DNA from 4 places in the Janthinobacterium sp. NKUCC08_JDC genome. Region 2 is predicted to be linked to each of the others. Evidence: predicted binding sites of a transcription regulator. Region 2 holds the regulator's gene; each other region holds the start of a gene.
What was found. Region 2 encodes FNR, which switches genes on or off when oxygen is low (the NO sensors DNR and NnrR bind a similar motif). Its sites were predicted from a motif close to TTGATNNNNATCAA; they were not measured.
Positions count from the first base shown of each region.

Region 1: the regulator FNR is predicted to act here: its motif matches at 2,102-2,115, upstream of KO538_RS25280 (IPT/TIG domain-containing protein).
Region 3: the regulator FNR is predicted to act here: its motif matches at 2,171-2,184, upstream of cqsA (alpha-hydroxyketone-type quorum-sensing autoinducer synthase).
Region 4: the regulator FNR is predicted to act here: its motif matches at 1,951-1,964, upstream of KO538_RS04000 (universal stress protein).

Region 1 is NZ_JAHKQW010000015.1:114,629-117,837, forward strand. Features, by position in the region: gene KO538_RS25280 (IPT/TIG domain-containing protein) at 1-1,880, opposite strand, end outside; gene metH (methionine synthase) at 2,532-3,209, shown strand, end outside.
Region 2 is NZ_JAHKQW010000004.1:378,510-381,718, forward strand. Features, by position in the region: gene KO538_RS14050 (response regulator) at 1-611, opposite strand, end outside; gene fnr (fumarate/nitrate reduction transcriptional regulator Fnr) at 851-1,609, shown strand; gene KO538_RS14060 (FixH family protein) at 1,613-2,137, opposite strand; gene ccoG (cytochrome c oxidase accessory protein CcoG) at 2,192-3,209, opposite strand, start outside.
Region 3 is NZ_JAHKQW010000001.1:1,160,721-1,163,929, forward strand. Features, by position in the region: gene KO538_RS05360 (GIY-YIG nuclease family protein) at 1-332, shown strand, start outside; gene KO538_RS05365 (MarR family winged helix-turn-helix transcriptional regulator) at 390-857, shown strand; gene cqsA (alpha-hydroxyketone-type quorum-sensing autoinducer synthase) at 861-2,105, opposite strand; gene KO538_RS05375 (HAMP domain-containing sensor histidine kinase) at 2,269-3,209, shown strand, end outside.
Region 4 is NZ_JAHKQW010000001.1:868,053-871,261, forward strand. Features, by position in the region: gene KO538_RS03990 (chemotaxis protein CheA) at 1-736, opposite strand, end outside; gene KO538_RS03995 (protein phosphatase CheZ) at 736-1,578, opposite strand; gene KO538_RS04000 (universal stress protein) at 2,046-2,513, shown strand; gene KO538_RS04005 (response regulator transcription factor) at 2,669-3,209, shown strand, end outside.

The sequences.
Region 1 (3,209 bases), on a different contig from region 2:
CCAGTAACCTGCGTGCTGCGCTTCTCCAGGAATTGCTGTACGCGCACATAGCTGTAGTCGGAGAACCAGGCGCCGCTGCAATAGCTCATCACGTCTTTCATCGGCGTGCTGCCATAGACTGCCTTGCTCAACTGGCCAATGCTGCCCGCATAGCTGCTGTTGTACAGCGGTTGCGGACCCAGATCGCCATTCGCATACGGGTAGTCGGCAGCGGCACCGGACGGACCGCCACAGGCAACGTGCTGCAACGAGTGGTTGTGACCCAGCTCATGCACCAGCGTAGTCAGCCATTCAGGCCATTGATTGCCGAATGGATCGACGGAGGCAATGCTGTTGAACCGGGCGTCCAGGCCGATGGCCGACGTGAAGTCGTTGCCGCTGCTGCGCTGGTTGATGTAGGCCAGGCCGGCGGCGCGCGTGGAGGACATTTTCGGCACGAAACCATAATAATAGGCGCCGCGGTCTTCCAGTGCGCGCTGGTTTTCCAGCTTGCCCAGGGTATCGCTCCACCAGCTGTCGGCCGTGCTGCTGCCAGGCATGCTCAGCGCCGCGCGCGTGGTGATGCTGATATTTTCCGCCGCATACGGATACACGCGCAGCAGCGCGGCACGGATCACCTCGGCGTCAGGCAGTTGCGCCACGCCATCATCGGTGCTCAACGGTACCAGCACCAGACGGATCCTGGCCAGGCTGGCCACCACGGGCGCCGCTTCCTGACTCACTTGCACGCCGTCATTGCCCACGGCCGTCACGCGCACGCGCACGCCAGGCAGAACCCAGCCGGACGGCAGGATGGCGCTGAAATTGCCGTTGAAACTGTAATCGCTTTTCGACGTCGGCAAGACCGACGGGCCGCTCATGGTGATGCTGCCCAGGTTGCTGCCATTGGCAGCCGTAGCATTCAAGGTCACGGCCGGGCTGGCCTGGCCTGTTTGCGTGGCCAGCACGGACACGCGCACGGCGGCCGGCTTGCCGCGCGTCAGGCGCAAGGCTGCATCGCTGGCATTCAAATTCAGTACCTGCGCGAAATCAATGCTGCCCAAGGTAAAGGCCGACACCGTGCCCGCATTCACGGCGATGCGCGAAGCGGCCGACAGCATCACGCTGCCCGTTGCCGACGCTGGCGCGGACAGCACCAGCTGGCTGGCACTGGCGCTGACGATGGCGGCTGGCGTACTGCCCACCGTGGCCGAACTGACCTGGTCGAGATTGCTGCCCTGCAGCGTCACCGACAAGGTCGCGCCGTTGACGGCCGACGCGATCGACGTCACTGCCACGTTTGCCAAGACTGTATACGTGTCGCTGCTGGCCACATCGTTGTAGGGACCGCGCACCGTCAGCGCACCTGTCGCCGCGCCCGCAGGCACCACCACCGTCACGCTGCCGGCCGTCTGGCTTTGCGGCGTTGCCGCCGCGCCATTGCCGAACTGCACCGCCGTCACGGCGCCCATGCCGCCGCCCGCGATCGTCACGCTGGAACCGACGCCGCCCGTTGCCGGTGCGACACTGCTCACGCTCAGCGGCAGGTACACGTTCACGTTATAGCTGGTGGTCGCCGTGCCGCTGGCGCTGACCAGGCTCAAGGCGCCCGTAACGGGCACGCCCGGCATGGCCAGGGTTACGCTGCTGTCGCTGCTGGCGCTGGCGGCAACGTTCACGCCGCCCACCTGAAAAGCCGTCACGCGGCTCAGATTCGTGCCCGTCACCACCAAGCTGCCACCCACGGCGACATTCGCCGCCGAGACGGCCGTCACGGCAGGAACCAGCACTGGCGTACCCGAGGTGGTCGCCACCACCGTGTCACCACCGCCACCGCCGCCTCCGCCGCAAGCGGACAGGCCCAGCACGACAAACAATGCTACAAGCAGATGGTTTTTCATGGCTGGCAACCATGTTGGTGCAGCGCGATGCCGGGGAGGACACGGGAGAAATGTGACATATTGGTGACTTTTGGTGAGAATGTAATTTCGAAGAACCCATATTATGGGTTAATTCGATTCCCAAGGACAACTATTAATGCTTTTGATTCAATTGGTTTTGATAATAGTTAAAGTATCGACTTGGAAAGATTTATTCTAAGAATTATTCGCTTCACTCTGTCTTGTCTTAAATCAAAATTATTTTCCTTTGCAGCTATTGCCATTCAATTCATTAAAAAGATTCTGACAGCGCGCAAATAATGTGGAAATTTTTCCACAGCCTAGACGCCGTGCCTTCCTGCCAAGTTTGGCGGAAGAATTAACGTTTTGAGTAAGATTTTCAGGAATGTAATTTTCAGAAGCAGGCGCGGCGCAAGCCGATGTGTTGCAATGTGTTGCAACCTGGCCTGCTATGGGGCGAACAGCCGCTTTTGCTTAAAACCAAAGCAGCCTGATGCCGTATAATTTTAGACCCCGGTGAAATCAGGCGATTGCCACCTTCTGCCTGCCCTACCCGGCCGGCACACTCCGTCAGCTGATCCTGCTGGCCCGCAACCGCCTCATACAGTCTTGTCGCCGCGCCGCCGCCCGTTTGCCTATTGAAAGCATGAAATGAACGATACCGTGATCCCCGCCATGTCCCCGACCGAAGCCACCTTGCGCGCCATCCTGGCGCAGCGGATCATGATCCTCGACGGCGCCATGGGCACGATCATCCAGCAATACAAGCTCGACGAAGAAGCGTACCGTGGCGGTCCCGCCGGCCGCTTCATCGATTTCGCCGCGCCGGCCGACAGTGGCGCGCGCGAGCTGTTCGTCAAGGGCAACAATGAGCTGCTGACCCTGACGCAGCCGCACATCATCCAGGAAATCCACGAGCGCTACCTGGCGGCCGGCGCCGACCTGATCGAAACGAATACCTTCGGCGCCACGACCATCGCGCAAGACGATTACCACATGGCCCACCTGGCCTATGAAATGAACGTCCAGGCGGCCAAGCTGGCGCGTGCCGCCTGCGACAAATATTCCACGCCGGACAAACCGCGCTTCGTCGCCGGTGCCCTGGGACCGACGCCAAAGACGGCGTCGATCTCGCCCGACGTGAACGACCCGGCCGCGCGCAACGTCACCTTCGACCAATTGGTGGCCGCCTACCTGCAGCAGACGCAGGGCCTGGTGGAAGGCGGCGCCGACGTGCTGCTGGTGGAAACCATTTTCGATACCTTGAACTGCAAGGCGGCCCTGTTCGCCATCGACCTGTTCTACGAGCAAAACCCGACTGTCGTGCGC
Region 2 (3,209 bases):
CGCGTGAGGATGAAGTAATAGCCGCTCTTGCCGATCTTTTCCGAGCGCAGGCGTCCCAGCAGGTTGTCCTTGTACAGGCGCAGCACGCCGATCACCACGCCGGCCACCTGGCCATCGGCGGCCAGCACGGGCGCGACCATCTGCACGATGGGCATGCCGCTCGACTTGCCGAGCATCGGCTCGGTGATCATGGGCTGGCGCGTGCGCAGCACGGTCTGGAAATACTCGCGCTCGGCAACGTTGATGCCCGTGCGCCCCGCCACTTCCGGCATGTCGGCCACGACGGCGCCCTGCGCATTAAGCACCAGCACGTCGTCGAACAGCACCAGCATCGAGCGGCGCGAATAGTATTCGCGCAATTGGGCCGGCTGGGCCATCAATTCCGGCGGCTGCTGCCTGGCCGTCAGGGTGACGATCTGCAGCAGCATGCCCAGCTTGTCGTCGAGCTCGGCAGCGGTGCGGCTGATCAGGGATGACTGCTGGCTCAGCAGTACTCGGGTGAAGTCGTCGCGCATGTGCTGCACCTGTATCATGGTGACCAGCGCGATCATGGCGATCGAGGTCAGACTGGTGGCCAGCGCGACTTTTGCTTTGATGCCGAGAGGCTTCATGATTTCCTTTTCAGTACCGGGCGGCACAGGCGGCAGATAATGCTGTTAGGAATTTTCCTATCAATACATCAAGTTGGCAAGCGGCGCCGCGCAAATGGCCCTCCCCGCATGGGCTTTTGACGATGTTGCCATATAATTAAAGTCGGAACGTCGTTTATTCGCCGAAATTGCGGTGAAATTGGCACACGGCAACCCTGTATGCAGTAAACTTGTTGTTGCATTTTCTAAAAGGTACCGACATGACTGAAGCGCTCCTCACTCCAACCTTGCCCACAGTGACCGTGGAAGCGTTGCGTGCGCGATGCTCGACCTGCAGCATGCATCAATTGTGCCTGCCGATGGGCCTCGATATGGGCGACATGGACAGGCTGGACCAGATCATCGGCCGCCGCCGCAAGATCGTGCGCGGCGCCTCGCTGTTCCGCATCGGCGACTCGTTCCAGAACCTGTACGCGATCCGGCTGGGGCACTTCAAGACGTACCAGATCAATCCGGGCGGCGAGGAGCAGGTGACGGGTTTCCAGATGGCCGGCGAACTGCTGGGCATGGACGCCATCAGCGCCGACCGCCACCACTGTAATGCGGTGGCGCTGGAAGACAGCGAAGTGTGTGAAATCCCGTTTTCCAGCCTGGAACAATTGCTGGGCAATATGCCGACCCTGCTGCGGCATTTCCACCGCATGATGAGCCAGGAAATCACGCGCGAGCAAAGCGTGATGCTGTTGCTGGGCAATATGCAGGCGACGCAGCGTTTTGCCGCCTTCATCGTCAACCTGGCGTCGCGCTATGAGGCGCGCGGCTATTCGAGCAGCAAATTCCAGCTGCGCATGTCGCGCGAGGAAATCGGCAACTACCTGGGCCTGACCATCGAGAGCGTCAGCCGCCTGCTGTCCAAATTCAAGAAGGAAGGCTGGCTGCGCGTGTCGAACCGCGAGATCGAGATCCTGCAACCAGCCAAGCTGAAAGCCATTACGGCAGGCACGGACGTCTGCAAGTAAGGCTTATAACTCTTCGTCCGCATGCAGCGCGATGCTGCGCTGCACGGGCCAGGTCCAGATGCCGGACAGGCGCCACTCGCGCTTGTCGTTTTCCACCAGCACCTGCCAGCGGCTGCGCTCGAGCATCGGCAGCGCGACCGAGAAATTGCCGGCCGCATCGGGCTGCACCAGCAGCTTGATATCTTTTTCCGGCAGGGTCGCATGCGCCAGGTGCAGCTGCAGCGGTCCCTGGTAGGCCTTGCCGAAGCTGTGCACGGAACCGCTCAGGCGCGCTTGCGCCACGTCGTACGCCAGGCTCGTCTCCATCGCCAGGTCGCTGGCGATCGTGTCGCGCTTCAAATCCTGGTTGATCGCCTTGCCCTGCTTGTAATAATCGCCCACCACCAGCGCGTCGGGCTGCGTAAACGCGATATAGCCCATGAAGCTGCCGACGACCACGGACAGGCCGGGGCCGATCATCAGCAGCCATGGCCAGCGATGCTTGTACCACGGTGCAACGGGAGGCTGCAGTTTCAGACTGTCGGACATGGTATTTCTCCTGTGTAAACGGCCAGCCCCCATGCGGGGACCGGCCTTCCTGCATTAACGCGGCACGATGAAGACCGCGCTTTCACGCACATGCAGCGACGGGTTGTCCAGCGATTGCAATTCGATCGCAATCTTGTTCGACCCCTTCTCGCCCACGCCGTGCGGCACGCGCAGGCGGATCGGCCAGCCCAGCGTTTCCGTCGGCTGCAAGGTCACTTCTTCGCGCGTCAGCAAGGTCAGGCCCGGCAAGCCGGAAGCGCTGATCTTGAAATGCTGGCTTTGCTCGGACGTGTTCATGATCTGCAGGCGGTAGACGTTTTCGATCATGCCGTCTTCCACTTCGCGTCCCATCGAACCGCGGTCGCGGATCACGTCCATTTTCAGGGGCGTGCGCAGGGCCAGCGAGGTACATACGGCGATGATGATCAGGGCCAGGATGGAAGTGTAGATCAAGACGCGGGGGCGCATGGCGCGCTGGCGTATCTGCTTCGAATTGAAGTTGTTTTCCATCGCATGGTCGGTGCTGTAGCGTATCAGGCCACGCGGCCGCTCGACCTTGTCCATCACGCTGTTGCAGGCATCGACGCAGGCGGCGCAGCCGATGCATTCATACTGCAGGCCGTTGCGGATATCGATGCCGGTCGGACACACCTGCACGCACAGGGTGCAGTCGATGCAATCGCCCAGCTTGTCGTTGTTGCCGGCCTTCTTGCTCATGGCGCCGCGTGGTTCGCCGCGCTTGGCATCGTAGGTAATGATCAGGGTGTCCTGGTCGAACATGGCGCTCTGGAAGCGCGCATAGGGACACATGTATTTGCACACCTGCTCGCGCAGCCAGCCCGCGTTGCCGTAGGTTGCCAGGCTGTAGAACAAGACCCAGAACCATTCCCAGGGACCGAAATTCAGGGTGGTCACCTCGCGCGCCAGTTCCTTGATCGGCGTGAAGTAGCCGACAAAGGTAAAGCCCGTCCACAGGGCGATGGCGCCCCACACCAGGTGCTTGGCCGTCTTCTTGAATGCCTTGCGCACGGACGGGCCTTGCTTGTCGAGGGCCATGCGCGCGCTGCGCGTG
Region 3 (3,209 bases), on a different contig from region 2:
AAGCTGCCTTGAAAGCAGCTTACCGGCAACAAGCACCCGCGCTGGGCATCATCGCGCTGCGCCACCTGCCCAGCGGCCGCACCCTGCTCGAACGCAGCCGCAATGCGCCCGGCGCGCTGAACCGCCACCGCTTCGAACTCGCGCTGGGCTCGCACCGCAATGCGCACCTGCAGGCGGACTGGCGGCGCGACGGCGAAGCGGCTTTCCGCTTCGACATCATCGACACCGTCAAGCCATCGGCCGATCCCGGTTTCGACGCGGACGCAGAACTGGACGCCCTGCTGGCGCTGCACCAGGCGCAGCTGCTGGAGCAGGGGCAATCACGCTATTGAGCGGCCATGCTTTACACTTGCGCACTCACGCACTGCGCAGCAAATGAAAAGGATGTCATGACCGATCTCACTCCCCCGCCGCCGGACGGCGGCAGCGCGCTGGACTTTTGCCTGCGCCTGGCGCGCGCCCAGGCCATGCTCGTGCGCCGCTTCGACAGCACCCTGGGCAATCTGCACGGCTTGAGCTTTGGCGATTATCAATTGCTGTACCACTTGCAGCGGGCGCCCGGCGGACGCCTGCGCCGCATCGACCTGGCCGAGCGTCTGGCGCTGACGGCGTCCGGCATCACGCGCTCGCTGATGCCGCTGGAAAAAATCGGTCTGGTGGCGCGCCAGGCCGATGCGCGCGATGCCCGCGTCGGCTACGCCGCCATCACGGCCGCGGGACTGGAATTGCTGACGCATGCGAATACGACGGCGCAGACGCTGGGCCAGGAATTACTGGGCAATGCCAGCGCGGAACAGCTGGCGCCCCTGTCCCTGCTATTGAACGGCATCGCCGGCAACCAGCCCGGCCAAGTCTGAGGTCTACACCAGCGCCAGCTTGCGCAACCGCCGCGTCGATGGCCAGCGCGCCATGCCCGTCTCGTCGCGGATGGCGGCGCAGGCGTCCAGCACCCTGGCGCACTCATCCTCGCGCAAGCCCGCATTCAGGGTCAGGCGCACCAGCGAGCGGTTTTTCGGCGTGGCCGGCGCGCAGAAGACGGCGCCGTAGATGCCATGCCGTTCCAGCGCCTTGCGCAGGATCAGGGTATCGGGTTCGCTGCCCGCTTCCAGCGCGATGATCTGCTCGGTGCCGTCGCTGACGTTGTAGCCCAGGTCCATCAGCCCCTGGCGCAACTGCACGCTGTGGCGGTGCAGCGCGGCGCGGCGGCCATCGGCGGCGCGGATGAAATCAAGCGCCGCATCGAACCACGCCAGCTCGTGTTCGAGCAGGCAGGAGCTGAAGATGGCGGGCCGCGAAGCGGACAAAAAGTATCCCTTGAAACGGGCCGAACAGGTAATCAGCCCGGCCCGGCCCGCAAACGCCTTGGCCAAGGACGCCGTGCGGAAATGCACGCGTTCGGCCAGGCCCAGCTCCACCACCAGCCCCGCGCCCTGCGGGCCATGCGTGCCCAGCGAGTGCGACTCGTCGACGATCAACATGCTGCCGCTGCGCTCGGCGATTTCCACCATCTCCAGCAGCGGCGCCACGCTGCCATTCGTGCTGTACAGCGCATCAACGATGATGATGCCGGGGCCATGCTTGTCGATCTGGCGCTGCAGGTGGGTGCCATCGTTGTGCAGAAAAGCAACAGGCACGGCTTGCGCCGATTGCACGCCCTCCCACAGCGAAGCGTGCGCCTGCATGTCGAGGTACACGGGGATGCCGGGTCCGGCCAGGCTTTGCAGCAAGCCCACATTGGCGGCCCAGCCCGACTGCGCCAGCACGCACGCTTCACTGCCCAGATAGCCCGCGAATTTTTGTTCCAGCCGGTGCTGGCGGCTGCCTTCCTGCAGGAAGACGGACGACATCAGCATGGCGCCGCCGCCCTGCAAGACGCGCGCCTGGGCCGCCAGCAGCGCCGCCTCGCCGGCGATGTTCAGGTAATCATTACCTGCCAGCATGACCGCACTGGCCGGCATGGCTTGCCATTCATGCAAATGCTGGCCGCCAAGCAGCTTCTCGATGCGCTCGACGTAATGTTCATCCATGCGTGCGCGCACGAAGGCGGGCATCCGTTGTTCGGCGTGGATGGCGCGGGAAGACAGGGGGGAAATGGCGTTTAACATAGGAACTCCTGATTGGTTGCGAGGGAACTACCGCATCCAACATGCGCGAGCCATCGGGCAAGAGTTTGATACAGCTCAACAGTTATGCCGATATCCTGCTGATACAGAGGGAACCCGCCGATCATGTTGCATTGACACGCCTCAACGAACGCGCCCCCTGATCATGAAGCATGCGCAGTCCCCTTCCGGAAAACGATGGCAAGGCAAGCTGCTCCAGCCTTTCCTGCATTTCCACGACGCCATCGAACACACACCTGTGCGGCGCGCACAGGTGCGTAAGCTGGCGCTCATCGGTGCGCTGGGCATGCCCCTGTACTACGCGCTGTGGCATTATTTTTTTCCGCAGGAATATGAATCGCCGCTGCTGCGCATCGTGGCGGCGCTGCTGTTCCTGCCCGCGCTATGGCCCGACCGCTTCAGCAATACCTGGTTCAGCGTCTACCTGTTCCTGGGGCTGACCTTCGAACTGCCGTTTTTCTTCACGTACATGTTCCTGATGAACCATGCCTCGACCATGTGGGTGCATTCGCTGCTGGTGGCGCTGGTCGTGCTGTTTCACTTCGATACGCGCATCGCCATACTCGCTTACCTGAGCGGCACCCTGCTGGCCTGCCTGGCGTTTGCCGTGGCCGGCGATCCCGCCTTCCTGCTCAGCGGCGACGTCTTGCAGCAATTGCCCGTGCACTGGTTCACGATTGCCGTGCTGTCCGTGGTCAAAGTGGGGCGCAACGTGGGCGCACAAGAGAAACTGGCCGGGCTGGCGGCTGGCCTGGGCAGCGTGGCGCACGAATTGCGCACGCCCCTCGTCAGCGTCGAGGCGAACGTGCGCGGGCTGCAGCGCGGGCTACAGCAAAACCTGCAAGACCAGCCACCCGACGCGGCCAGCCTGGAAGCGCTGGCGCGCATCCAGTTCGAAGTGCGCCATATGCACCACATGATCGATCTGTTCCTGCTCAGCGCCAGCGCCGTCAACCGCAAGCTCGAGGCGAACGAAGCGGTGGCCATGCACGACAGCGTGGCGGCCGTGCTGCGCCGCTATCCGTTTACCAGCACGGCCCAGCGCGACATCGTCAAGATCGACGTGCGCGCCGATTTCACGTTTCC
Region 4 (3,209 bases), on a different contig from region 2:
CGGCGTCGACGCGGATGCTGTCTTCCTTGACCGGTGCGGCATGGCGTACTTCCGGACGCTCTTCGCGCCGTTCGGCGCCATCCCAGGCCTTGGCGGCCGGTTTGGCGGCAGCAGCGGCAGCAGCGGCAGGCGCGGCGGCCACGGCGGCAGGCGCAGCGGCGGCGGACACGGGCGCGGCTGCGACCCGGCTACCTTCGGGCACGACGGCGTTGTACATGGCTTCCCAGTCCAGGCCATCGGCGCTGGCAGTGGCAACGGCAGCGGTCGGCGCGGCCACAACAACTTCGGCAACCTCGGCAACGGGCGCGGCCACTTCCGCCACGGCGGCGGCTGGCGCAGGCGCGTCCATGCCCTTGCCTTCGATGGCGTTTGTCAGGATGTGTTCCAGCTCTTCCGGCATGGCCGGCAAGCTTTCCGGCGCGGCGCCATTGGCCAGCTCCGTCAGCTGGTCGGCGACGAAACCGGACGCTTGCAGCGCCGCCTCGATGGCGATCGGGGTCACGGGCGCGGCGCCCGTGCGCAAGGCATCGAACAGGTTTTCCGTCAGATGGCAGGCCGCCACCAGCGCGGGCAAGCCCATGAAGCCGGCGCCACCCTTGATGGTGTGGAAGGAACGAAACACGGCATTCAGTGTTTCCTTGTTGTCAGGATCGCGCTCGAGGCGCAACAAGTGCTCTTCAACATTAACCGCAAGATCCATCGCCTCAACGACGAAATCCTTGAGCATATCGTCCATTAGAATCCCAAATCCGCAAGAAGGTCGTCTACATTATCCTGGTCCAGCGCCACCGACGGCACGGACGGGCCCTGCATCAGCGGCACCGGCTTTTGCGCCAGTTTCTCGCGCACTTCGGCCGGCGCGTTGTCGCGCAGCAGCTGGGCCAGTTCGTTTTCCACCGTCTTGGTGATGTTGACCACTTTTTTGATCAGCTGGCCCGTGATGTCCTGGAAGTCCTGCGCCATCATGATTTCCAGCAAGCGCGCTTTTTCCGCTTCCGTTGCTTCGGAAACGGCTTGCGCGAACTGGCGCGAATCGCCGGCCAGGGCCTTGAATTCTTCCAGGCTCAGCTTGCCATCGAACAGGGCCGTCCAGCGGCTGTCCATGTCCTTGGCCTTCTTCGACAGCACATCTTGCGCCGGCATGCCTTCGTCGAGCGTGTTCAGAACCTTGTTGGCTGCCTGTTCGGTCAGGGTGGCGACGTATTCCAGGCGGTCCTGGGCGTCGACGATCTGCGACGACGCTTCCGTCAACGCCTTGTCGTAGCCCAGTTCGCGCAGCGAATCGTGCAGCAGGCGCACGATGCCGCCCAGGCGCTCGAACATCGGCTTGTCGGACTGGTCGACGGGATCGGCCGCGTCGCCAGGCGCATCGGCGCTGGCCACGGGCGCCGCTTCCGGCGCGGCTGGCGTTTCTGCCACGGCGGCGCTGGCCGACACGGAGTCGAACAGCGCGTCGAAATCGTCATCCGCAATCACGGCGGGAGCGGGCGCGGCGGCAGGTGCGGGCTGAGCCGCGGCCGCACTTTGCGCAGATACTTCATCGAATAATGCGTCGAAATCATCAGCGGCGTTGGTCATATCCCTGCTTCTCCATAATTTGTCAAAATTCCGCCTGAACTGTGCGTTTTACAGACTGATACCCACAATTTCTCGATTAAGATGATTTGAGGCAATACCGCTGCGATGGTGCGAGTGTAGCAGGGCGCCGCCCTGTTGGTAAATCTCAAAACGCGCTTCCTGGTGCAAAGCTGGTCCACAAGAGCTTTTCCACCAGGAAATAAGTGTTCCTGCTGTTGTATTTTGAAATACTACCATTGGCGTGGGTGCAAGACCACGCGCAGTACAACAAATCCTGCTTCCGGGCGCCCGCGCAACAGCGCAGTATGGACATCGTTGCAGCTAAAACACGATCTTTCTGCCAATGTTGTCTATACTGAAGGTGCAGTTGTGTTGATAATTATCAAGTCTTTACATGAATACAATGCTGCCGCCGCGTCTACAATAAGAGGCGTTGCGTGCGCTCAGTCACCGTCAAAGGATCTGCCATGTATAAGAAAATTCTGATCGCCACGGACGGCTCCACCGTCTCCAACTTGACGGCCTGTGCCGGCGTTGCCTTTGCCGAACAGATGCACGCCGACATCCTTGCCGTGTACGTGGCGCCCGAATACCAGTACCCGGTATACATCGAGATCATTCCGCCAAGCTACCCCAGCGAGGAGGAGTACCGCATCGCCATGCGCAAGGCGGGCACCGACCACTGGCAGCCCATCCTCGACGCGGCCGCCAAGCGGGGCCTGGAAGCGACGGGCTTGACGGCCTTTTCCGACAGCCCCGCCCTGAAAATCGTGGAAGTGGCGCAATTGCAGCATTGCGACCTGATTTTCATGGGCTCGCATGGCCGCAGCGGCTGGGGGCAATTGCTGCTGGGCAGCGTGACCAACAAGGTGCTGTCGCACTCAAAACTGCCGGTACTCGTGCATAGGCTGATCAAGGAACCACCGTCGGAATAAGGGGTCACATGACCACGGAGACCGCCGTTGCCGGCACATTAAGAAAAAGGCAAATTTTCGGCCGCGTCAGTTAAAATGGCAACGTTTCTCGTTTCTCAACATTTGATTGTCCGGTGACGGACAGAGCAGATTTCACGCATCCAGATTGCCCGCCTATGATACGTATTGTGATTGCCGACGACCACACCATCATGCGAGAAGGATTGAAGCGCATCCTTGACGGCGCGCCGGACATCGATATCGTGGGTGAAGCCATCGACGGCTTTGAAGTACTCAACCACGTACGCCAGGGCGGCTTCGACCTACTGCTGCTCGACCTGTCGATGCCGGGCCGCAGCGGCGTCGACCTGATCCGGCAAATCCGCAGCGAGGCGCCGAAGCTGGCCATCCTGATCCTCACCATGCACGAGGAAGAACAATATGCGGTGCGCGCCATCCGCGCCGGCGCGCAAGGCTATCTGACCAAGGAAAGCGCGGGCACCCAGCTCGTAGGCGCCATCCACAAGGTGGCGTCGGGACGTCCGTATATCAGCGCCGAGGTGGCGGAGCAGCTCGTGCTCAACATCATGATGCCGAATGAAAGCTTGCTGCACAAACAGTTGTCGGACCGCGAGTTCGAAGTCTTTTCCCTGCTGGTGGCGGGCAAGTCGATCACGGAAATCGCCAACAATCTGCACCTGAGCGTCAAGACGGTGA